DNA from 3 places in the Streptomyces sp. NPDC047108 genome. Region 3 is predicted to be linked to each of the others. Evidence: predicted binding sites of a transcription regulator. Region 3 holds the regulator's gene; each other region holds the start of a gene.
What was found. The regulator HrcA, encoded in region 3, represses chaperone genes, less so after heat shock. The targets are predictions, from matches to a motif close to TTNGCACTCNGNNNNNCNGAGTGCNAA.
Positions count from the first base shown of each region.

Region 1: a site for HrcA is predicted at 4,671-4,697, ahead of ABZ822_RS01175 (FmdB family zinc ribbon protein). Genes of this name have one in related genera too.
Region 2: a site for HrcA is predicted at 2,619-2,645, ahead of groES (co-chaperone GroES). Genes of this name have one in related genera too.

Region 1 covers NZ_JBEYUP010000001.1:264,226-271,731, reverse strand. Annotated here, with positions in the region: gene ABZ822_RS01210 (molybdopterin oxidoreductase family protein) at 1-475, shown strand, start outside; gene ABZ822_RS01205 (4Fe-4S dicluster domain-containing protein) at 483-1,082, shown strand; gene ABZ822_RS01200 (Rieske (2Fe-2S) protein) at 1,079-1,699, shown strand; partial or broken gene ABZ822_RS01195 (hypothetical protein) at 1,702-1,953, shown strand; gene ABZ822_RS01190 (hypothetical protein) at 2,019-2,219, shown strand; gene mscL (large conductance mechanosensitive channel protein MscL) at 2,284-2,772, opposite strand; gene ABZ822_RS01180 (S-methyl-5'-thioadenosine phosphorylase) at 3,302-4,150, opposite strand; gene ABZ822_RS01175 (FmdB family zinc ribbon protein) at 4,257-4,661, opposite strand; partial or broken gene ABZ822_RS01170 (MFS transporter) at 4,911-6,203, opposite strand; gene ABZ822_RS01165 (potassium/proton antiporter) at 6,529-7,506, opposite strand, start outside.
Region 2 covers NZ_JBEYUP010000007.1:112,768-120,273, forward strand. Annotated here, with positions in the region: gene ABZ822_RS16925 (polysaccharide deacetylase family protein) at 116-958, shown strand; gene ABZ822_RS16930 (cold shock domain-containing protein) at 1,042-1,263, opposite strand; gene ABZ822_RS16935 (Lrp/AsnC family transcriptional regulator) at 1,334-1,783, opposite strand; gene ABZ822_RS16940 (rhodanese-like domain-containing protein) at 1,878-2,366, shown strand; gene groES (co-chaperone GroES) at 2,794-3,102, shown strand; gene groL (chaperonin GroEL) at 3,195-4,820, shown strand; gene ABZ822_RS16955 (ester cyclase) at 4,980-5,678, opposite strand; gene ABZ822_RS16960 (SDR family oxidoreductase) at 5,867-6,640, opposite strand; gene ABZ822_RS16965 (MOSC domain-containing protein) at 6,673-7,344, opposite strand; gene ABZ822_RS16970 (LysR family transcriptional regulator) at 7,424-7,506, shown strand, end outside.
Region 3 covers NZ_JBEYUP010000003.1:486,142-493,647, reverse strand. Annotated here, with positions in the region: gene ABZ822_RS10345 (PDZ domain-containing protein) at 1-1,232, opposite strand, end outside; gene ABZ822_RS10340 (16S rRNA (uracil(1498)-N(3))-methyltransferase) at 1,435-2,190, opposite strand; gene ABZ822_RS10335 (nitronate monooxygenase) at 2,187-3,266, opposite strand; gene dnaJ (molecular chaperone DnaJ) at 3,376-4,509, opposite strand; gene hrcA (heat-inducible transcriptional repressor HrcA) at 4,510-5,526, opposite strand; gene ABZ822_RS10320 (MBL fold metallo-hydrolase) at 5,726-6,463, shown strand; gene ABZ822_RS10315 (DUF3097 domain-containing protein) at 6,498-7,319, shown strand; gene ABZ822_RS10310 (MFS transporter) at 7,306-7,506, opposite strand, start outside.

The sequences.
Region 1 (7,506 bases), on a different contig from region 3:
GTGGCATGAGCCCCCCGAACCGTCCGACGAGCAGTACCCCCTCTCCCTCACCACCGGACGCACCGGCGCGCACTATCTCACCGGCAACCACACACGGCGCTTCCCCGGACTCACCGAGCAATCCCCCCACCCCTGGGCCGAGTTGCACCCGTCGCACGGCTACCGCACCGGCGACCCCGTCCGCGTCGTCACCCGGCGCGGCACGGTCGTCCTGCCCGCCGTCGTCACCGAGGCCATCCGGCCCGACACGGTGTTCGTGCCGAACCACTGGCCGTTCCCCGCGGCCGCGAACGCCCTGACGACCGGCGCGTGGGACCCGCAGTCCCACGTCCCGGCCTACAAGCTGTGCGCCTGCCGCATCGAACGCGGAGAGTCCGCCGACGAGGTGCCCGGCCCGCTCCCGCCCCCCGACGCCGTACGGCCCGCGAACCCGCTCGTGGGTCCCGGGAACTCCACCACGGACGAGAGGGGCTGAGCCGACGATGATGGGCAGGACACTCTTCATCGACCCGGAGCGCTGCACCGGCTGCGGAGCCTGTGTCTCCGCCTGCCGTCAGTGCGACTCCCACCGCGGCACCGCGCTCGTGCACATCGACCAGCCCGACGAGGGCCACAACACCGCCTCCTTTCCCACGTTGTGCATGCATTGCGAGGACCCGGCGGCGCCGTGCGTCCAGGTGTGCCCGGCCGACGCGCTGCGCATCACCCCGGACGGCGTGGTGCAGCAGACCGACGTCACCCGCTGCATCGGATGCTCGGACTGCGTGAACGCCTGCCCCTTCGGGGCCACGGAGATCGACCTCCGCACGAAGGTCCCCATGAAATGCGACCTGTGCCACGACCGCACCGCCCAGGAACTCGACCCTCTGTGCGCCACCGTCTGCCCCACGGGCGCCCTGTTCTACGGAACGCTCGACGACCTGTATGCCGCACGCCCCGGCGTCCAGGTCGCCGACTCGTTCGCCTTCGGCGACGCGACGGTCAGAACGGGCGTGGCGACGGTCGTGCCCGCCGACAAGGTGCAGTGGCCGGTGCCCGCCGGGCTCCCGGTCGTCGAGGTGAACGGAGTGGACGTGCGATGAGCCTGACGGAGGAGACGGACGACCGGCCGGAAGCCCCGCCCGGTCCTTCCGCTGCCGCACCCCCGACCACCCGGCGCGACTATCTGCGCATCCTGGCCGTCGTCTCCGGCGGCCTCACCCTGGGCGGAGTGGGCGTCGCCGGAGGCATGCTGAACCGGGAGGCCGACGCGGACGAATCCCCGGGGCCGCAGCGCATCGCCGCACGCCTCGCCGTCGGGCAGGCCGTCGCCTTCCGGTATCCCGGAGCGGACGACCGCGCCGTCGCCGTACGGCTCGTCGACGGATCCCTCGTGGGCTACTCCGCCGTCTGCACCCACATGGCCTGCGGGGTGCTCTGGCGCGAAAAGCCGCAAGCCGACGGCGAGTTGTACTGCCCGTGCCACGACGGCGTCTTCGACGCCCGCACCGGAGAGGTCGTCGCCGGGCCTCCCCCGCGCGGCCTGCCGAAGATCGCGGTCGTCGAGCAACTGGACGGCAGCATCTGGGCCATCGGCAGCGCACGCTCCGGCGAGACGATCGAGGAAGGGCTGTGCCGCCAGCTGCTCAAGAACTACCCGGACACGGCCCGCGAGATCGGCTGTCCCGAAGCGCCCCCGGTGGGGAGTGAATCGGTGTGACCGACCCGCGCGTTCGGCACAGCGGCCCCGGCATGGGCTCGGACACCCAGCGGCAACCAGGGCGCTCCACCCGGCTGTCGGGCCGGCTCGCCCTGGCCCTCGCCGTGGTCGTCGGACAGCTCTGGGCGCTGTCCGTGGCTGTCGACGCCTGGATGCAGGGCAGCGCGCGCACCGCTTGGTGGTGTACGGGCTTTCTCGGGCTGTCGTTCGCCGTCGTCCTCGTGCTGTGGCTGCTGGATCCCCAGGACCGCTGAGCGGGACCCCACCGCTCGGCCACCTGCCAGGAAGGCCGCCGCCACCATCCCCGTACCCTGGACGCATGAGCACCGTCCCCACGCCCGAACGGCCCGAGTCCGCCGAGGGCGCCGCCGCTCTGGCGGCCAGGCTGGACTTCGACGATCCGCTGGCCCGGCCCTCCACGGACGACACCGACCAGGGCTGGGGCGATCGCCCCTCGGGCGGCGACAGCGCCGCCGACCTGGCCCGCTTCCTCGACGAGAAGCCCCCGCACCACGGCTGACCGTCAGGCGGGCGGCGGGACACCCGTCCTCTCGGTACTCCTCGCCGCTCTCCCGCGGCTGGGATCAGGGCTGCTGCTTCTGCGTGGGCAGACGGCCCGGAGCCGTGCCGTCCCGCTGCGCCGCCAGAAGGTCCCGGATCTCGGTCAGCAGCTCGATCTCGGTCACTTGGGCCGCTGAGGCGTCGATGGGGGCCTTGGCCGCCTGCCGCTCCTTGTACCGGTTCATCGGCAGGATCATGAGGAAGTAGACGACCGCCGCCGTCATGAGGAACGTGATCGTGGCGCTGAGCACGGAGCCCCAGAGGAAATAGAGCCCGTCGGTGACCTCGCCCGAGGCGTTCTTCACGCACGTGTCGCTCAGACACAGCGAGTAGTGGTCGAGGTTCGTGGACCCGATGGCGCCCAGGACCGGATTGATGAAGCCCTTCACGACGCTGTTCACGATGTTCGTGAAGGCCGCTCCGATGACCACCGCGACCGCGAGCTCCACCACGTTCCCGCGCATCAGGAACTGCTTGAAGCCCTCCAGGATGCCCTTGTTCTCCTCGCTCACCTCGGAGCCTCTCTCTGCGCACACGATCGATGGAACGGACGGCTCCGCAATCTACGACAGGCAGGGCGAGTGCTGTCCAATCCCGTCCGTCGGAAGTGGCCACGGCAGCCGCCGTCGCCGCCACGGCCGCCAGCAGGAACGCCAGGCCGCGACGGCGCCTCCGCACCGCTCTGAGCAGGCGATGTCGACGGCCGCCCGATCGCACGGGCGCGAACAGAGGGACGGAACGAGGCGCGGGCGTGGGAAGTGCGTGACCGATGTGGCTGACGATGCGTGACATGGGCAGGACACCACCTGTCGTGGAGAGCGGGGTCGCCGAAGCGCCGGAGAGAGCCGTGTCGCTCTCGTTCCGCACTCACCCTGCTCGTTCTCGCCCGACCCCGCTGAGCCCTGTGGACGGCCCCGCGACTGTGGAAAACTTCGTCACCCTCACGAGCACGACCGGCTTCCACCGCCGACATGCGCGCCGACCGGCCTCGGCCTCCGACACGAGAGGGCGCCGCCGTGAGACCGCTACACCGAGAGACCGCTACGGAAGCTCGAGCCCGGTGTCCATGCCGTCCAGCGCCGTCGCACACAGACAGGCGCGCTCCTCCGCCGCCGGCAGCCCCTTCACCGCGTCGAAGAGGACGGACCGCAGCCGTGCCACGTTCTCCCCGAACACCCGCATCACCTCGGCCATCGAGACGCCCTCACCCGTCTCCGCACCCGCGTCGAGGTCCGTGACCAGCGTCATCGTCGAGTAGCACAGCCCGAGTTCACGCGCGAGGATCGCCTCCGGGTGTCCCGTCATGCCGACGACCGACCAGCCCTGGGCGGCGTGCCACTGCGACTCCGCGCGGGTCGAGAAGCGCGGCCCCTCGATGACCACGAGCGTCCCGCCGTCCACCGCCTCCCAGCCGTGTCCGCGTGCCGCGGTCAGCGCGGCCTCCCGCCCCACCGGGCAGTACGGGTCGGCGAAGGCGACATGCACCACGTTCGGCACACGGCCGTCGGGCAGCGCCTCGCCGTCGTAGAAGGTCTGGGTGCGCCCCTTGGTGCGGTCCACGAGCTGGTCCGGTACGAGCAGCGTGCCCGGCCCGTACTCGGTCCGCAGGCCGCCCACCGCGCACGGCCCCAGCACCTGGCGCACGCCGAGCGAGCGCAGCGCCCACAGGTTGGCGCGGTAGTTGATGCGGTGCGGCGGGAGGTGGTGCTTGCGGCCGTGGCGGGGGAGGAAGGCGACCCGGCGGCCCGAGACCTCGCCGAGGAAGAGTGAGTCGCTCGGCGGCCCGTAGGGGGTGTCGACCGTGACCTCGGTCACGTCGTCGAGGAAGGAGTAGAACCCCGACCCGCCGATGACTCCGATGTCCGCCTGGGAGGTGCTCGTCTCGACCATGGGCCCCACCCTATGGGCCCCTCTCACACGCCGGACCCCCCTCCCCTGAACATGAGGGGAGGGGGGTCCGGTACGAGTCGGTGACGGCGCCGGTCGCCGTGACGTCTCAGGCCGCGCTGCCCGACTTCGCCGAGGACGACGAGGACGACGAGGACGACGAGGACGACGAGGACGACGAGGACCCCGAGGACGAAGAAGACCCCGAGGACGAGGAACCGGACGACGACGAACCGGACGACGAGGTCGACGAGGAGGACGAGCTGCTGTCGCTCTTCGACTCCGAGGACGACCCGGACGAGGTCTTCGATCCGTTACCGGCCGAGCCGGTGGACGAACCGCGGCTGTCCGTCCGGTAGAAACCGGAGCCCTTGAACACGACACCGACCGCGGAGAACACCTTGCGCAGGCGCCCCTTGCAGTTGGGGCACTCGGTGAGGGAGTCGTCGGTGAACTTCTGCACCGCCTCGAGGCCCTCGCCGCACTCGGTGCACTGGTACTGATAGGTCGGCACTTGCTCCTCCTGGCACTCTCACTCGATGAGTGCTAACGACGCTATATAGTGCAGCATTCCGCCGGTTCAGTCCACCGCAACGGGCACACGGTGATCGACCCCACGTGCCGCTGCGGCAGCGGCCCGGCCCGCTCCACGAGCCTCCGGCGCAGCCGCTTCCGACGCGCCCGCCTTCTGCGCACCAGCTTCGGCCGTCACCGATGACGCAGAGGGCGCCGATGACGCAGAGGGCGCCGCTCCGGCCGCCACCCGGCCCGTCCCGCGGGGCGCGATCCGCCCCCGCAGCCCGACCACGGTCACCAGCGCCAGTGCCGTTCCGGTCAGCGGCACGGTGAACGCGGCGCTCGCGCCGAAACCGTCGGCCAGCTGCCCGGCGGCCGTGACCGCCGCGGCCTGCCCCAGGGCGACGGACCCGGTCAGCCAGGTGAACGCCTCCGTACGGGACGCCGCCGGCACCAGCGCGTCCACCAGCGTGTAGCCGGTGATCAGCGCCGGAGCGATGCAGAGCCCGGCCAGCAGCCCCAGACCACCCAGGAGCAGCGGCGAGTGCGCCGCCCAGAGGACCGAGCACGCCAGCGCCAGCGCCGCGTACGACAGCACGAGCCGCCGCTGCGGCGAGGTGCGCCAGGCGATGGCACCGCAGGCGATGCCCGCGAGCATGTTGCCCGCGGCGAAGACGCCGTAGAGCACTCCGTTCAGACCCGGGTGGCCGGTCTCCTGGGCGAAGGCGGTCAGCGCGACCTGCATGCCGCCGAAGACCGACCCGATGCCGAGGAAGGCCACGGCCAGCACGCGCACGCCCGGTACGGCGAGGGCGGAGGTGGGCGGCTCGCTGCCGGCGGCTCCGGCCGTCCGCCGGTTCACGGGCGGTGCCGTACGCCGCTGGGCCGCGAAGAGCAGGCCGCCCACGAGTGTGAGCGCGGCCTCCGCGATGAGGCCCGAGGCCGGGTGCACGCCGGTGCACAGCGCGGTCGCGAGCACGGGGCCGATCACGAACGTCAATTCGTCCGTGACGGATTCGAAGGCCGCCGCGGTCGTCAGCAGCGGGTTCCGTCCCCAACTGGTGCCGGGGGCGCTGCCGGAGTCGTCCGGGGTGCCGCCGCCGAGCGTGGACGCCCAGCGGGCCCGCACCATGGGGCCGATCTGCGGAATGGAGGCACCGGTCGGTACGGCGGCGGCGAACAGCGCCCACAGGGGAGCGTGCGCCAGCGCGAGCGCCGTCAGCAGCGCCCCCGACGCCGCGTGGATCAGGACGCCGGGTACGAGAACGGCGCTCTGTCCGTACCGGTCGGCGAGTTTGCCTCCCTGCGGGGCGAACAGGGCCATGGAGACCCCGGAGACGGCTGCGACCGCACCGGCGATGCCGTACGAGCCGGTGGTGTGGCGGAGCAGCAGCACGATGCTGATGGTGAGCATCGCGAAGGGCTGCCGTGCGGCGAAGCCGGGAAGCAGGAACGTCCATGCGCCGGGTGTGCGCAGCAACTGCCCGTAGCCGGGACGCTTGACGGAAGGTGTGGTGGTGCTCGAGACCGCGGATCCCACGGCCGTGCCTTTCTGCCACCTGGTGACGCACGTGTGCCGTAGCCACGGAGTGCGCCGAGAGCTGTCCTCTCGCGGGACCGGGGTAGATACCGGGTCCGCGCCGAGAAGGAGGCAAGAAGGACCGCGGCCGCCGAACGGTCGCGCCAGCTCTGCATCAGGCAGAGTGGATCGTCATGTGCCTCTTCATAGTACAGGTGTACGCGGCCGCTTCCCTGTGATGTGCGTGACCGCGCATCTCGTCCTCCTGGGATCGGCCGGCACGGGATCGATAGGGGCCGGGGCCTCGCAGCCCCGGCCCGTACGCACCCGGGCGCCGACTCCCCGGCTACCGCCGACCGTTGTCGCCCGTGCCCAGCCAGCCCGCCAGCTTGCCGCCCATCGACACTGCCCGCAGCCGCTTCTCCGCCGCGTCCCGCACCCGGTCCGTGGCCACGACGAGCAGTTCGTCGCCCCGCCGCAGCACGGTCGCAGGCGCCGGGACGAAGCTTTCGCCCTCCCGTACGACGAGGGTGACCGCGGAGCCCGCCGGCAGCCGCAGTTCGCCGACCTCCACGCCGTGCATCCGGGACTTCCTCGGGACGGAGAACGACAGCAGGTGTCCGCCGAGGCGTTCCAGCGGGGCGGACTCGATGCCCAGGTCCGCCGTCGTCTCCGCCTCGCCGAGCCGCAGATGGGCGGCGACCCAGGGCAGGGTCGGCCCCTGCACCAGCGTGTAGACGATCACCAGCACGAAGACGATGTTGAAGATGTCCTTGCTGGCGTCGACGTCGTAGACCATCGGGATCGTGGCGAGCACGATCGGCACCGCGCCGCGCAGGCCCGCCCACGACAGCAGGGAGCGCTCCGCCCAGGTGGTGCGGAAGGGGAGCGTGCTCACCAGGACCGAGACCGGCCGCGCCACCAGTGTGAGGACCAGCCCGACGAGCAGAGCGGGCACGATGTCGTCGCCCAGCTCGTGCGGGGTGACGAGCAGTCCGAGCAGCACGAACATGCCGATCTGGGCGATCCAGCCGATGCCCTCTGCGAAGCCGCGGGTGGCGGGCCAGTGCGGCAGCTTGGCGTTCCCCAGGATGAGGGCCGCGATGTAGACGGCGAGGAACCCGCTGCCGTGGGCGAGGGCCCCGGCGGCGTACGCGGTGATGGCGATCGCCATCACGGCGATCGGGTAGAGGCCGGAGGCGGGAAGGGCGACGTGCCGGAGCCCGTACGCCCCGAGCCAGCCGACCGCCAGGCCGATCGCCGCTCCGATCGCCAGCTCCAGCGTGATCTTGCCCAGCAGCAGATACCACGGGTCGATCGGCCC
Region 2 (7,506 bases), on a different contig from region 3:
GTACGCCGGGGGGCGTGCCCTGGCGGGGGAGGGGGGCGACCCGGCCCACGGCGCGGACGGTGCATCGACCTCGGGCCCGGGCGCCGGGGCGCCGGGTGCACCCGGCGCAGCCGCCGTGTCCGGCCCGTCCGCGGGCCTGGCGGCCACTGCCGGCCGGGCCGGGGTGAGCGCCGGTACGCCCGGCGCCGCGTCCTCGTACGGCACCAACCGTGCGCTGGCCCTCTACGCCCGCGAGACGGCCAGGTCCCAGTCCGCCAGGCTGGCGCTCGCGCGCCGCTGGGGCCTGTCGGTCCCGCCGCTCATCGCGCCGGCCCCGCCCGAGCGGAGGCTCGCCCCCTCCGCCCTCCACGGCATCGGCCCCCGCTCCGGACTGCCGCCGGTGATCGCCCGCGTCCCCACCCGCGACCGCGTCGTCTTTCTGACGATCGACGACGGTGCCCACAAGGACCCCCGGCTGATCCGGATGGTCCGCGAACTGTCCATCCCCATCAGCGCGTTCCTCAGCGACTACGTCGTGCGCGACGACTACGACTACTTCCGGCAGCTCCAGGGCCTCGGTGTCGCCATCAACAACCACACCATCAACCACCGCGATCTGCTCACGCTGTCCTACCGGGGCCAGCGCAAGGAGATCTGCCGCCAGCAGGACATCATCGAGCGGGAGTTCGGCGTACGTCCGCGTATCTTCCGTCCGCCGTACGGGAACTGGGACCGCGACACCCTCCGTGCCGCCCGCTCCTGCGGCGTCACGGTGGTCCCGCTGTGGAGCCAGGAGGCGTTCGCCCGCCGGATCGACTTCGGCGGCGGCGAACACCGCTTCCAGCCGGGCGACATCGTCCTCACCCACTTCCGCGGGCGGTCGGAGTGGGACGGCACGATGCCGGACATGGTGCGGCGCGTGATCCGCGCCGCCACGTCCCAGGGCTTCGCCCTGGCCCGCCTCGAGGACTACGTCTGACCCCGGAGCGTAGAGCGGCTCGGTGAGGGGAACGGCCCGGCCGGGAGGGCCGGGCCGTCAACGGCCTGGTGCGCGGCGGCGGTTCAGGGAACGACGCGCACGGCCCGGTACGCGTAACCGTCCTGCTGGATGCCGGGCCCTTCCCACTCCACCGACGCGACCCGCTGTCCCGGCGACAGGCTGCGGAACCCGTCCATCTCGAGCACCGAGAAGTGGGCCCAGCAACCCCCTGGCGTCTCGGGGCAGTCCAGCACTCCCCAGCCGTCCTCGTCGTGCCACTCCCGTACCGTCGCCGTGGTAGCCATGCCCGCGACCCTACCGAAACCCCGAACGCCCGTGCGGATCACGGCCCGTGAGGGTACGGCGTGACGAGCCCTACGGCAGGGTGACCGCGCGGCGCGGGAGCGGGCTGGAGTAGACGACGCTGGTGGTGACGGAGCCGAGTCCGGCGATGCGGCCCGTCGTGCTCTCCAGGTGGCGCATGGAGCGGGCGAGGACCTTGAGCACGAAACAGTCCTCGCCGGTCACGTGGTGGGCCTCCACGATCTCGGGTGTGGTCGCGAGCAGGTCGTGGAACGGCTTGTAGTTGCCTGTCGGGTAGCGGAGGCGGACGAACGCCAGGATGCCCAGCCCGAGTCGGTCCGGATCGACCACGGCCGCGTAGCCGCTGATGACGCCGCTCTCCTCCAGCCGCCGCACCCGCTCGGTCACGGCGCTGGCGGACATGGACACGGCCCGTGCCAGCTCCGCGTAGCTCGCCCGGCCGTCGTGCTGCAGGGCTTCCAGGATGCGCAAGTCGGTCTCGTCCAGGGAATCAGCGGTCATGGCGCACTACTACCACGGTATCCCCGGCCGAGGTCCTGGAACGCCGGTGATTCTCGGTTCCGGGCGTACGGGGGGCGGTCCTAGTGTCTTGCGCATGACGAACGCCGCCGTCGAACCGGCCCTGCCCGCCCCGCCCGCCGCCACCGCCGAGGCCGCCACCGCCGAAGCCATCGCCTTCTTCGCCGCACGTCTCCGCTTCCAGACGGACGTCTCCGACGTCCGGGGCGCACTCGACGCCGGCGACCCGGGCTTCGTCCTGGTGGACTCTCGCGCGGAGGCCGGCTGGCGGCAGGCCCATGTGCCGGGTGCCGTGCACCTGCCTCTCGCCGACATCCCCTCCCGGGCCGGGAGCCTGCTGGACCCGGCGGTCCCCGTCGTCACCTACTGCTGGGGGCCGGGCTGCAACGGCGCGACGCGTGCGGCGCTCGCGCTGTCCCAACTCGGGTACCAGGCCAAGGAGATGCTCGGAGGCGTCGAGTACTGGATCCGCGAGGGCTTCCCGGTCGAGGGCGCGGCCGGTACGGAGCGGCGCCCCGCGGACCCGCTCACCGCACCTCTCGGCTCTGCCGCCTGCGCCTGCTGACGGACGATCGCCCGGCCGCGCGGAAGGGGCCGGTGGCGAAAGGGCGCGCGGGAGCGAGGGACACGCCGACCCGGCGCGGCCGCCCGTCCTCGTACGTGGCCCCGATGTCCGAGCGGCAGGACGGGCGCATGAACGGTGAGCGGCGGGCGCTTCCAGGGCCTGATCAGGCGGAAGACGGCCCGGAAGGGGTCCGCGTCAGCCCGGCGAAGGGGCCGGCCGCGCTGCGGTACTGGTGGGGCGCCATCGGCTCCGTTGGCACTCTAGTTGACTGAGTGCTAACGCCGTCATAGTCTCAGGCTTGGCACTCTCCACCAGGGAGTGCCAGCACAACAGCGACGGGCAGATCCGGCACCCGCGACGACGGATCTACCAGGTCGCCACCTCAGACAATCAACCCCGTGAGATCTCCGAAGGGGGAGGTCGGATCGTGACGACCGCCAGCACCAAGGTTGCCATCAAGCCGCTCGAGGACCGCATTGTGGTCCAGCCGCTGGACGCCGAGCAGACCACAGCCTCTGGCCTGGTCATTCCGGACACCGCCAAGGAGAAGCCCCAGGAGGGCGTCGTCCTGGCCGTGGGTCCGGGCCGCTTCGAAGAGGGCAACCGCATCCCGCTCGACGTCAAGGTCGGCGATGTCGTGCTCTACAGCAAGTACGGCGGCACCGAGGTGAAGTACAGCGGCGAGGAGTACCTCGTCCTCTCGGCTCGCGACGTTCTCGCGATCGTCGAGAAGTAATTCACCCACGTTTTGTGATCTGCGCCCCGGCCTCCCGTGTCTGAACAACCGGGCGTCCGGGGCGTAGTTCTTCGAGAGGACATACGCAAACCATGGCGAAGATCCTGAAGTTCGACGAGGACGCCCGTCGCGCCCTCGAGCGCGGCGTCAACAAGCTGGCCGACACCGTCAAGGTGACCATCGGCCCCAAGGGCCGCAACGTCGTCATCGACAAGAAGTTCGGCGCTCCCACCATCACCAACGACGGTGTGACCATCGCCCGCGAGGTCGAGGCCGAGGACCCGTACGAGAACCTCGGCGTCCAGCTCGTCAAGGAGGTGGCGACCAAGACCAACGACATCGCGGGTGACGGCACCACCACCGCGACCGTGCTGGCCCAGGCCCTGGTCCGCGAGGGTCTGCGCAACGTCGCCGCCGGCGCCTCCCCGGCCGCCCTGAAGAAGGGCATCGACGCCGCCGTCAAGGCCGTCTCCGACGACCTTCTCGCCACCGCGCGCCCGATCGACGAGAAGTCCGACATCGCCGCCGTGGCCGCGCTGTCCGCCCAGGACAAGCAGGTCGGCGAGCTGATCGCCGAGGCGATGGACAAGGTCGGCAAGGACGGTGTCATCACCGTCGAGGAGTCCAACACCTTCGGTCTGGAGCTGGACTTCACCGAGGGCATGGCCTTCGACAAGGGCTACCTGTCCCCGTACTTCGTCACCGACCAGGAGCGTATGGAGGCCGTCCTCGAGGACGCCTACATCCTGATCCACCAGGGCAAGATCTCGGCGATCGCCGACCTGCTGCCGCTGCTGGAGAAGGTCATCCAGTCCGGTGGCTCCAAGCCGCTGCTGATCATCGCCGAGGACGTGGACGGCGAGGCGCTCTCCACCCTCGTGGTCAACAAGATCCGCGGCACCTTCAACGCCGTCGCCGTGAAGGCGCCCGGCTTCGGTGACCGCCGCAAGGCCATGCTCGGCGACATCGCCACCCTCACCGGCGGCACCGTCGTCGCCGAGGAGGTCGGCCTCAAGCTCGACCAGGTCGGGCTCGAGGTGCTGGGCACCGCCCGCCGCGTGACCGTCACCAAGGACGACACCACGGTCGTCGACGGTGGCGGCAAGCGTGAGGACGTCGAGGGCCGTATCTCCCAGATCAAGGCCGAGATCGACGCCACCGACTCCGACTGGGACCGCGAGAAGCTCCAGGAGCGCCTCGCGAAGCTGGCCGGCGGCGTGTGCGTGATCAAGGTCGGCGCCGCGACCGAGGTCGAGCTCAAGGAGAAGAAGCACCGTCTGGAGGACGCCATCTCCGCGACCCGCGCCGCGGTCGAGGAGGGCATCGTCTCCGGTGGCGGCTCCGCGCTCGTCCACGCCGCGAAGGTCCTCGAGGGCTCGCTGGACAAGGTCGGCGACGAGGCCACCGGTGTCGCCGTCGTGCGCCGTGCGGTCGTCGAGCCGCTGCGCTGGATCGCCGAGAACTCGGGCCTCGAGGGCTACGTGATCACCTCGAAGGTCTCCGAGCTGGAGAAGGGCCACGGCTTCAACGCCGCGACCGGCGAGTACGGCGACCTGGTCAAGGCCGGCGTCATCGACCCGGTCAAGGTCACCCGCTCCGCGCTGGAGAACGCCGCGTCCATCGCCTCCCTCCTGCTCACCACCGAGACCCTCGTGGTGGAGAAGAAGGAAGAGGAGCCGGCCGAGGCCGGTCACGGCGGTCACGGCCACGCGCACTGACCGTACGCGCATCTCGTACGCACCGAGGCCCGGTGCTCCCGTCGCGGGAGCACCGGGCCTCGGCCGTGTCGTGGTCCGTTCATCCACCGGCGGCGGGGCCACGGTGCTGCCGGTGCACGGGCCGGCGCCCTCACGGTGCCGCGCCGCTCACATCCCGCCTCACATCTCGACGGCGTCGAGCTGACGAAGCAGGCTCAGGATGTCGTACTGCCACCAGCCCTCCTCGATCCTGCCCTCACGCAGCCGGAAGACCGTGACCCCCGTCATCACGCACTCCTTGCCGGTGGCCGGGATGCCCAGGAACTCGCCGCGGTGCGTGCCGCGCCACGTCCACCGCGTCACGACCTCCTCGCCCTCGGCGAGCTGGCTCTCGAGCACGAAGTCGAACGCGAAGGCCTGCCGCCAACCCGCCACGTCCTGACGGATGACGTCCGAGCCGACCGTGGTGTCCTGCTCCTTCATCACGTCGTGATCGACGTAGTCCCACGCGAACAGCTCGTCGATCGCGTCGAGGTTGCCGGCGGTGGCCACCTCCTCGAAGAACCTGCGGGCGGTGGCCTTGTTGAGCTCGTCCTCCCGCACGACCTCCAGATCGGTGAAGGTGGGCATCTCGTCGCAGAGCGCCACCATCTCCTGGAAGGTCCGGTCCGTCTCCGGCAGGCTGGAGTTCCGCATCGCCTCCTCGTACGAGGAGAACTCGACGATCTCCACGTAGTGAGCGTCGTCGGAGCGGTCCCGGCCGACGATCGCGTGGGTGGCGGTCCGCCTGCCCTTGGTCTGTTCGGTCCATGTGTCCATGAGCCGGTTCATGTCGTCGAACTTGCTCGTCTTGCAGTCGATGATCTGCACGAATGTCATGGCACCTCCCGGGACGAGCGCCTGGTGCCCAGTTTAGTGGTGAAAAGGGGGCATCGGTCCGGGTCTTGACGTGTCGATCCTGCCCTCGTTCCAGCGCGTCCAGCTCGCCCGGCCCGTCCGCACCGTTCAGTCCGTCCGGACCGAGCGGCCCGTCCGGACCGAGCGGCCCGCGGCTCGGTCCGGCCCGTTCAGCTCGGCCCGTACTTCCGGCCCGTCCGCGTGGAGATCCCGCCCAGCACGCCGCGCGGCGCCAGCTTGGCCAGGCCCAGCAGCGTCTTGTAGCGGGCGTCCGGGATCGACACCGACTTCCCGCGCGCCAGGTCCTGCATCGCCGCCGTGACGACCTTGTCCGCGTCCAGCCACATCCAGCCCGGGATGTTGTCCGTGCCCATCCCGGCCCGCTCGTGGAACTCGGTGCGGACGAAGCCCGGGCACAGCGCCATCAGCCGCACCCCCGAACCCGCCAGGTCCCGCGCCGCACCCTGCGTGAACTGCACAACCCACGACTTGCTCGCCCCGTACGTCCCGCGCGGTACGAACGCGGCGACCGACGCGACGTTCACCACCCCGCCGCGCCCCCGCTCCTGCATGCCCTCGGCCGCGGCACTCGTCAACCGCAGGACGGCCTCGCAGTGGACCTTGAGCATCCGCAGCTCGTCGGCCATCGGCACCTGGAGATAGCGGCCCTTGTTGCCGAAGCCCGCGTTGTTGACGAGCAGATCCACCGGGTGCACGCGGTCCGCGAGACGGTCCTCGACGGACACGATGCCCTTCTCCTCGGAGAGATCGGCGGACAGCACATCGGCCTCGATGCCGTGCCGGTCGTGCAACTCGGTCGCCTGTTCCCGCAGCCGCTCGACGTCACGGGCCACGAGCACGAGGTTGTGCCCGTCGGCCGCCAGCCGCCGTGCGAACGCGGCCCCGATCCCTGCGGTCGCTCCGGTAATCAGTGCAGTCGTCATGCGCGAACGCTAGCGCGACCCGGCCTCCGGGATCAGACCCTGCCCGCGCCCTGAGACGAGCGCTTCACCGCCGTCTCGCGGGCCTCCGGGGCCAGCGCGTCCCCGGCGGCGAGCACGCGGGAGAGCAGTTCGGGTTCGAGGGTCAGGGCGCGGAAGAGGAACGAGACGCTGACCTCGTGGTCCGGTCGCTCGACGATCGTGACGGGATCCCCGGCCCGGATCTCGCCCGGCTCGATCACCCGCAGATACGCGCCCGGGGCCGCGCGCCGCGTGAATCGCTTCAGCCAGCCCTTCTCCCCGAGCCACCCGGCGAAGGTGCGGCACGGGACGCGGGCGCCGCACACCTCCAGGAGGAGGCCGGAGCCGATCCGCCAGCGCTCACCGATCCGCGCGCCGTTCACGTCCAGTCCGGAGGTGGTGAGGTTCTCGCCGAAGACGCCGTTGCGCAGGGGCCGGCCGAGGTCCGTCTCCCAGGCGTCGAGATCCTCGCGCGCGAAGCTGTAGACCGCCTGGTCGTTCCCGCCGTGATGGCGCCGGTCGCAGACCGCGTCACCGGCCAGTCCGCTGCCCGCCGTCCCCTTGGGGCCAGGGGCGGCGACCCGTACGGGCCCGGCCGCGGGGCGCTTGTCGATCCCGGTCCCGGTGGGGGAGCCGGTGTGGTCGGCGACGTGCGGGCGGCCGAGATTCACGGAGAGCACGTACATGTCCCGAACGTAAGCGGCAGGACCCGAGTCCGCGCGCGATGATTGACCGCGGCCTCAAAGCCTCGCTTATGGTTGGGCCATGATCGAGGCTCGTCACCTCAGAGTGCTGCGCGCCGTCGCCGCGTCCGGCTCCTTCTCCGCCGCCGCCCGCGAACTCGGCTG
Region 3 (7,506 bases):
CGCCCGTCGTGGGAGGCGACGGCCGCGCGGCTGCCGTCCGGTGCCATGGCGAGGTCGAGGACGCGGCCGAACTGCCCTGCCCCGATGCGGCGGGGGGCCGCGCCCGGTGCCGTGCCGGCGGAAGGCGCGAACTCCAGGGCGTCCTCGCCCTCCGCGTCGGTGACCCAGACGACGTGCTCCTCGCTGCCGCCGCCCGCCCGGAAGACCCGGGGCAGCCGCCCCCGTACGCCCGGTGTGGCCGCGAGCGCGCGGGCGGGGCCCTCGCGGTGGGTGACCCAGTGGATGCTGCCGCGCACCTCGACGGCACTGCCCCGGCCCGTACGGTCGGGGCGGGCGTCGCCGAGATAGGCGGCGGCCCGCACCGGATGCGGCTGGAGGTCGGTGCGCTGGCCGCCGAGACGGACGGTCAGGCGCCGCGGCTCGGCGCTCTCCAGGTCGTCCAGCAGCCAGAGTTCGCCGCCGGAGGAGTAGGTGACGCGGGTGCCGTCGGTGGCGGCGTGGCGGGCGTAGAAGCCGTCGAGTGGTGTGTGGCGGCGGAGGTCCGAGCCGTCGGGGTGCGAGGAGTAGAGCGCGCCGGTGCCCTCGTGGTCGGAGAGGAACGCGACCCGGTCACCCACCCAGAGGGGGAACTCCATGTTCCCGTCGAGGTCCGCGTGGAGCCGCCCGAACTCGCCCGACCCGTCGCTGTCGAGCCACAACTTGCCCGCCGTGCCCCCGCGGTAGCGCTTCCACGCGGCGGCCTCGCGGCCCATGGTGGCGGACAGCAGCAGCACGGCGCCGCGCGGGCCGTACGCCACGTCACCGACCGGCCCGTACGGCAGCGTGCGGGCGGGCCCGCCGTCCAGTGGGAGCGCCCGCGCCCAGGTGCGGCGGAGCGAGGCCTGGCCGTAGGTGCTGATCGCCAGCACCTCGCCGTCCGGTGTCCAGCCGCGGACGGCCGTCTTCCAACTCCCCCAGTGGGTGAGGCGCTTGGAGGGACCGCCGTCGACCGGCGCGACGTGCACCTCGGGCGCCCCGTCGCGGGTGGAGGTCCAGGCGATGTGCTCGCCGTCCGGCGCGATCCGCGGCGACGAGACGGGCATGTTGTCGGCGCTGACCCTCCAGGCGCGCCCCCCGTCCAGGGGCGCCGCCCAGACGTCGTCCTCTGCGGTGAAGGTGATCGACTCACCGTGCAGATGCGGATGGCGGAGGTACGAGGGCTGCGGCGAAGAGGGCGTCGAAGGCTGCGTCACGCCCGCCACACTAATCACGCGCCAGGGGCCCTACCAGCAATTTCCGGTACTCGATGGCCTGAATGCGGTGGCGGCGGGGGCGAGATGGGGGCGCGCCGCACCGGACGGCAACGCTCCGGCCGGGGCGACCGTGCGTGGTCCACGGCCCGGGCGAACGGCACGACGCCTTACGGGCCCCCGCGCTCGTGGTCCGCCGCCCGTTTCAGGACCAGCGGCCCGTACGGCCCAGCAGCAGGGCCGTCGCCGCGGTACCCGCCGTGGAGGTGCGCAGCACGGTCGGGCCGAGCCGGTACGGCTTCGCCCCCGCCTCCCCGAACGCGGCCAGCTCCTCGGGGGAGACGCCGCCTTCGGGGCCGACGACGAGCACGAGGTCGCCCTCGGCGGGGAGTTCGGCGGTGGCCAGCGGCTCGCCGCCCTCCTCGTGGAGCACCGCCGCGAACTCCGCCTTCGCGAGCAGCCCGGCGACCCGGGAGGTCGTCATCGGCTCGGTCACGTCCGGGAAGCGGAGGCGGCGGGCCTGCTTGCCCGCCTCGCGGGCGGTGTTCCGCCACTTCGTCAGCGCCTTCGCGCCGCGCTCGCCCCGCCACTGCGTGACACAACGCGCCGCCGTCCAGGGCACGATGGCGTCGACGCCGGTCTCCGTCATGGTCTCGACGGCGAGTTCGCCCCGGTCGCCCTTGGGCAGCGCCTGCACGACGGTGATGCGGGGCCGCGGCGCGGGCTCCTCGTGCCACGCGGAGACGGCGACCTCCAGGCGGTCCTTGCCCTCCACGGCGGCCACGGTCCCGTACGCGCCGGTGCCCGCACCGTCCGTCAGCACGATCTCCTCGCCGGCGCGCAGCCGCCGTACCGACACCGCGTGCCGCCCCTCGGGCCCGTCCAGCGTGACGGTCGTGGCGCCCTCCTGCCGGAGCCGGTGCAGCAGGTCGCGCTCGGCCAGGAAGACCGGTGCCGTCACGACGGGGCTCCGGTCACCAACGACTCGCGCGCCGACTCCAGTTCGGCCACCAGCACCTCGACCAGCTCACCGGCAGGGAGCTGACGGGCCATCCGGTGGCCCTGCCCCGCCCAGAGCGCCATGCCCTGCGGGTCGCCCGCCGTGGCTGCGGCCTTACGCAGTCCCGCGGTCATGTGGTGGATCTGAGGGTAAGCGGCCGGGGCGTAGCGCCCGTGCTCCCGGATGAACCGGTTGACCAGGCCGCGGGCCGGGCGGCCCGAGAAGGCCCGGGTCAACTCGGTCCGCGGGAACAGCGGATCGGTCATGGCCCGCTTGTGCAGGGCGTTGGCGCCCGACTCGGGGGCCACGAGGAAGGCGGTGCCGAGCTGGGCCGCCTCCGCACCGGCGGCCAGGGCACCCGCGATCTGGCTGCCCCGCATCAGCCCGCCCGCGGCGATGATCGGAAGCTGTACGGCCTCGCTGACCTGCGTGACGAGCGTCAGCAGACCGACCCCGGACGAGGTGCCGTCGGCCTGCGGGTCGTCGTGGTGGGTGCTCTGGTGGCCTCCGGCCTCTATCCCCTGGACGCACACGGCGTCGGCGCCCGCCCACTGTGCCGCCTGCGCCTCGGCGGCGCTGGTGACGGTGACGACCGTGAGCGTGCCGGTCTTGGTGAACGCGTCGAGGGCGGCGCGCGAGGGGCAGCCGAAGGTGAAGGAGACGACGGGGACGGGGTCGTCGAGCAGGATCGCGAGCTTGGCCTCGTACGCGTCGTCCAGGCTGCCGTCGGTGTCGCCGAGCGGCGTCTCGTACCAGGAGGCCTCGCCGGAGAGCTGCTCGCGGTAGACCTCGAGCGCGCCCGGGTCGGCGAGGGAGGGCTGCGGCATGAAGACGTTCACCCCGAAGGGGCGCTCGGTCAGCCCGCGGAGCTGCTTGATCTCCTGGTACATCGCCTCCGGCGTCTTGTACCCGGCAGCGAGGAAACCCAGGCCGCCCGCGTCGCACACGGCGGCGGCCAGCTCGGGGCAGGAGGCCCCGCCGGCCATGGGGGCCTGCACGATCGGGTACGGCGACAGATCGGAGAACACGGAGGGCATGGCCGTATGGTGTCACGCGGTGCCGTCCCGCGGCTGATCGGGTCAGCCCCGGTGCGAGCGGGCGTCCGCCGGGGCCGGGCCCCGGGCGGACACCTGCCGGCAACTCCGGTCAGCGGCCGTTGAAGGCGTCCTTCAGACGGGAGAAGAGCCCCTGCTGTCCCGGCTGGAAGTGCCCCGCGGGACGCTCCTCGCCGCGCAGCTTCGCGAGCTGCCGCAGCAGGTCCTCCTGCGGCGGATCGAGCTTCGACGGCGTCTGGACCTCGACGTGGACCACCAGGTCACCGCGCCCGCCACCGCGCAGATGCGTGATGCCGCGCTGGTGCAGCGGGATCGACTGCCCGGACTGCGTGCCGGGACGGATGTCGACCTCCTCCAGCCCGTCGAGCGTCTCCAGCGGCACCTGCGTGCCGAGGGCGGCCGCGGTCATCGGGATGGTGACCGTGCAGTGCAGGTCGTCCCCGCGCCGCTGGAACACCGGGTGCGGCATCTCGTGGATCTCGACGTACAGATCGCCCGCGGGGCCGCCGCCCGGGCCGACCTCGCCCTCGCCCGCGAGCTGGATCCGGGTGCCGTTGTCGACGCCCGCCGGGATCTTGACGGTCAGCGTGCGCCGCGAGCGGATGCGCCCGTCGCCCGCGCACTCCGGGCACGGGGTGGGCACGACCGTGCCGAAGCCCTGGCACTGCGGGCACGGCCGCGAGGTCATGACCTGGCCGAGGAAGGACCGCGTCACCTGCGAGACCTCACCGCGCCCGCGGCACATGTCGCAGGTCTGCGGGGAGGTGCCGGGTGCCGCGCCCTCGCCGGAGCACGTGGTGCACACGACGGCGGTGTCGACCTGGATGTCCTTCGTGGTGCCGAAGGCCGCCTCGTCCAGCTCGATGTCGAGCCGGATCATGGCGTCCTGGCCGCGCCGCGTACGGGACCGCGGCCCGCGCTGGGACGCGGTGCCGAAGAAGGCGTCCATGATGTCGGAGAAGTTGCCGAAGCCCGCCCCGAAGCCGCCCGCGCCACCCGCGGCGGCGCCGGAGAGCGGGTCGCCACCGAGGTCGTAGACCTGCTTCTTCTGCGGGTCGGAGAGCACCTCGTAAGCGGCGTTGATCTCCTTGAACCGCTCCTGGGTCTTCGGATCCGGGTTGACGTCCGGGTGCAGTTCACGGGCGAGGCGCCGGAACGCCTTCTTGATCTCGTCCTGCCCTGCGTCGCGGCGCACGCCTAGTACGGCGTAGTAATCCGTGGCCACTTACGACTCCGCCAGGATCTGTCCGACGTAACGTGCCACTGCGCGTACCGCTCCCATCGTTCCGGGGTAGTCCATGCGGGTCGGTCCGACCACGCCGAGTTTGGCCACTGCCTCGTCGCCCGAACCGTAGCCGACCGCGACGACCGATGTGGACGTCAGCCCCTCATGAACGTTCTCATGCCCGATTCGTACGGTCATGCCCGGGTCCTTGGCCTCCCCGAGCAGCTTGAGGAGCACCACCTGCTCCTCGAGGGCTTCCAGCACCGGCCGGATGGTCAGGGGGAAGTCGTGCCCGAAGCGGGTGAGATTGGCGGTGCCGCCGATCACCAGTCGCTCCTCGGTCTCCTCGACCAGGGTCTCCAGCAGCGTCGCCAGGACCGTGGAGACCGCGGGCTGGTCCTCCGCCTCGAAGGATTCGGGGAGGTCCTGTACGAGCTGGGGCACATCCGCGAACCGCCTGCTGACGACCCGGCTGTTGAGCCGCGCCCGCAGGTCGGCCAGCGAGGTCTCGCCGAACGGCGCCGGCAGGTCGACCATGCGCTGCTCGACGCGGCCGGTGTCCGTGATCAGTACCAGCATCAGCCGGGCGGGAGCCAGCGACAGCAGCTCCACATGCCGGATGGTCGAGCGCGTCAGCGACGGGTACTGCACCACGGCGACCTGACGGGTGAGCTGCGCCAGCAGCCGGACCGTACGGCCGACCACGTCGTCGAGGTCGACGGCGCCGTCCAGGAAGTTCTGGATGGCGCGGCGCTCGGCCTGGGACAGCGGCTTGACGCCGGCCAGCTTGTCGACGAAGAGGCGGTAGCCCTTGTCCGTCGGGATACGGCCCGCGCTGGTGTGCGGCTGGGCGATGTACCCCTCGTCCTCCAGCACCGCCATGTCGTTGCGGACGGTGGCCGGCGAGACACCGAGGCCGTGCCGCTCCGTGAGCGCCTTGGAGCCGACGGGCTCCTCCGTGCCGACGTAGTCCTGGACGATGGCGCGCAGCACTTCGAGTCTGCGTTCGCTGAGCATGCGCACCTCCAGCTTCGGTTCCTCGGTCCGGGCTTGGCACTCCCTGTGCCTGAGTGCCAGCTTCCCCCGGGCCAGTGTACGGCGCGGTGGTATGACCAGGGCAAGGGCGGCCGACTCGCCCGCCGGCCCCCGTCCCGCGCCGGCGGTCCGGTGAATTCGGCAGCGAGCAACGCTACCTGGCTGGGACTAGCGTCGTCGTATGAACCGCACTTGGGAAGAGGCGGGCTGGGAGCAGCTCACCCCGGGCGTCGCCCGCCGCCGCCTGCCGGGCTGGGACGCGACGGCCGGTCTGGTCCACGGTCCTTCCGCCGTGCTGATGGTGGACGCGGGCGCCACCCTGCGCGAGGGCGCCCAGCTGAGGCAGCAGGCGGAGGAGATGCTGGGGCGCCGGGTGACGCATCTCGCACTCACGCACCCGCACTTCGATCATGTCCTGGGCGCCGCGGCGTTCGCGGGGACGGAGGTCTACGGCGCGATCCGGATGGACCTGATGCTGGGCGGCACGCGAGCGCGCGAGGCGCTGCGCGAGGACGCGGTGCGGCACGGGGTCGACGGGGAGAGCGCGGCCGAGGCGGCCGAGATGCTGCTGCGGCCGGACCATCTGGTCAGCGGGGAGATGACGGTTCCGCTCGGCGACGGCAGGGACGCGGTCCTGGTCAACGTCGGTCCCGGGCACAGCGGCCACGACCTGGCGGTGCTCGTGCCCGGGCGCGGGGGAGAGCGCAGCGTCGTCTTCTGCGGCGACCTGGTGGAGGAGTCGGGCGAGCCGCAGGCGGGTCCCGACGCCATCCCGGCCCGGTGGCCGGCCGCACTGGACCGCCTGCTGGACCTCGGCGGGGACGACGCACTGTACGTGCCCGGCCACGGAGCGGTGGTCGACGCGGGCTTCGTACGGGCTCAGCGCGGCGAGCTGGCCGAGCGGTTCGGCGTGTCGTAGGCGCCGGCGGCCCCGGCTCCGTAAGGTCGGTCGGATGCGCAAGCGAAGCTACGGGCCCGACCTCACCCCTCCGTGGAAGAAGCAGAAGCCCGCACCCGAGGTGCCGGTGGAGTCGGACATGGTGGTGGAGGAGGTCACGACCGGCTTCTGCGGCGCCGTGGTGCGCTGGGAGAAGACGGCCGAGGGCCCGGTCGTCACCCTGGAGGACCGCTTCCTCAAGCAGCGCGTCTTCCCCATGACGCCCCGCGGCTTCCTGCTGGAGGGCCGGGTCGTCACGCTCGTACGGCCCGCGGTCGCCGCGCCGCGTCCCCCCGCCCGTACGGCGTCGGGCTCCGTCGCCGTCCCGGGCGCGCGGGCGCGGGTCGCGCGCGCCGGGCGCATCTACGTCGAGGGGCGCCACGACGCCGAACTCGTCGAACGGGTCTGGGGCGACGATCTGCGCATCGAGGGCGTGGTCGTCGAGTACCTGGAGGGCGTGGACGACCTCCCGGCCATCGTCGACGGCTTCGCGCCGGGCCCTGACGCCCGACTGGGCGTGCTGGTCGACCACTTGGTGCCCGGATCCAAGGAGTCCCGGATCGCCGCGGAGGTGACCGGCGACGACGTGCTGGTGGTGGGCCACCCGTACATCGACATCTGGGAGGCGGTGAAGCCCTCGTCGGTGGGCATCCCCGCCTGGCCCACCGTGCCGCGCGGCCAGGACTGGAAGACGGGCGTCTGCCGGGCGCTCGGCTGGCCGGAGAACACGGGTGCCGCGTGGCAGCGCATCCTGGGCTCGGTCGGCAGCTACAAGGACCTGGAGCCCGCGCTGCTGGGCCGGGTCGAGGAGCTGATCGACTTCGTCACCGCTCCGTAGCGGCGGTTCCGGCCCCCGGTTCCTGCGGCTCCTGCTCGCCGCCCGTGACCCGCGTCCCGGGGTGGAAGGCGGAGCAGAGGAACGCGACGGCGAGCGCCCCGGCCATGCAGTAGAAGACGACCTGGTTCGCCTCGGCGAAGTCCATGCGGATGCTGCTCATGGCCTCGCTGCCGAGCTGGGCGAGCGG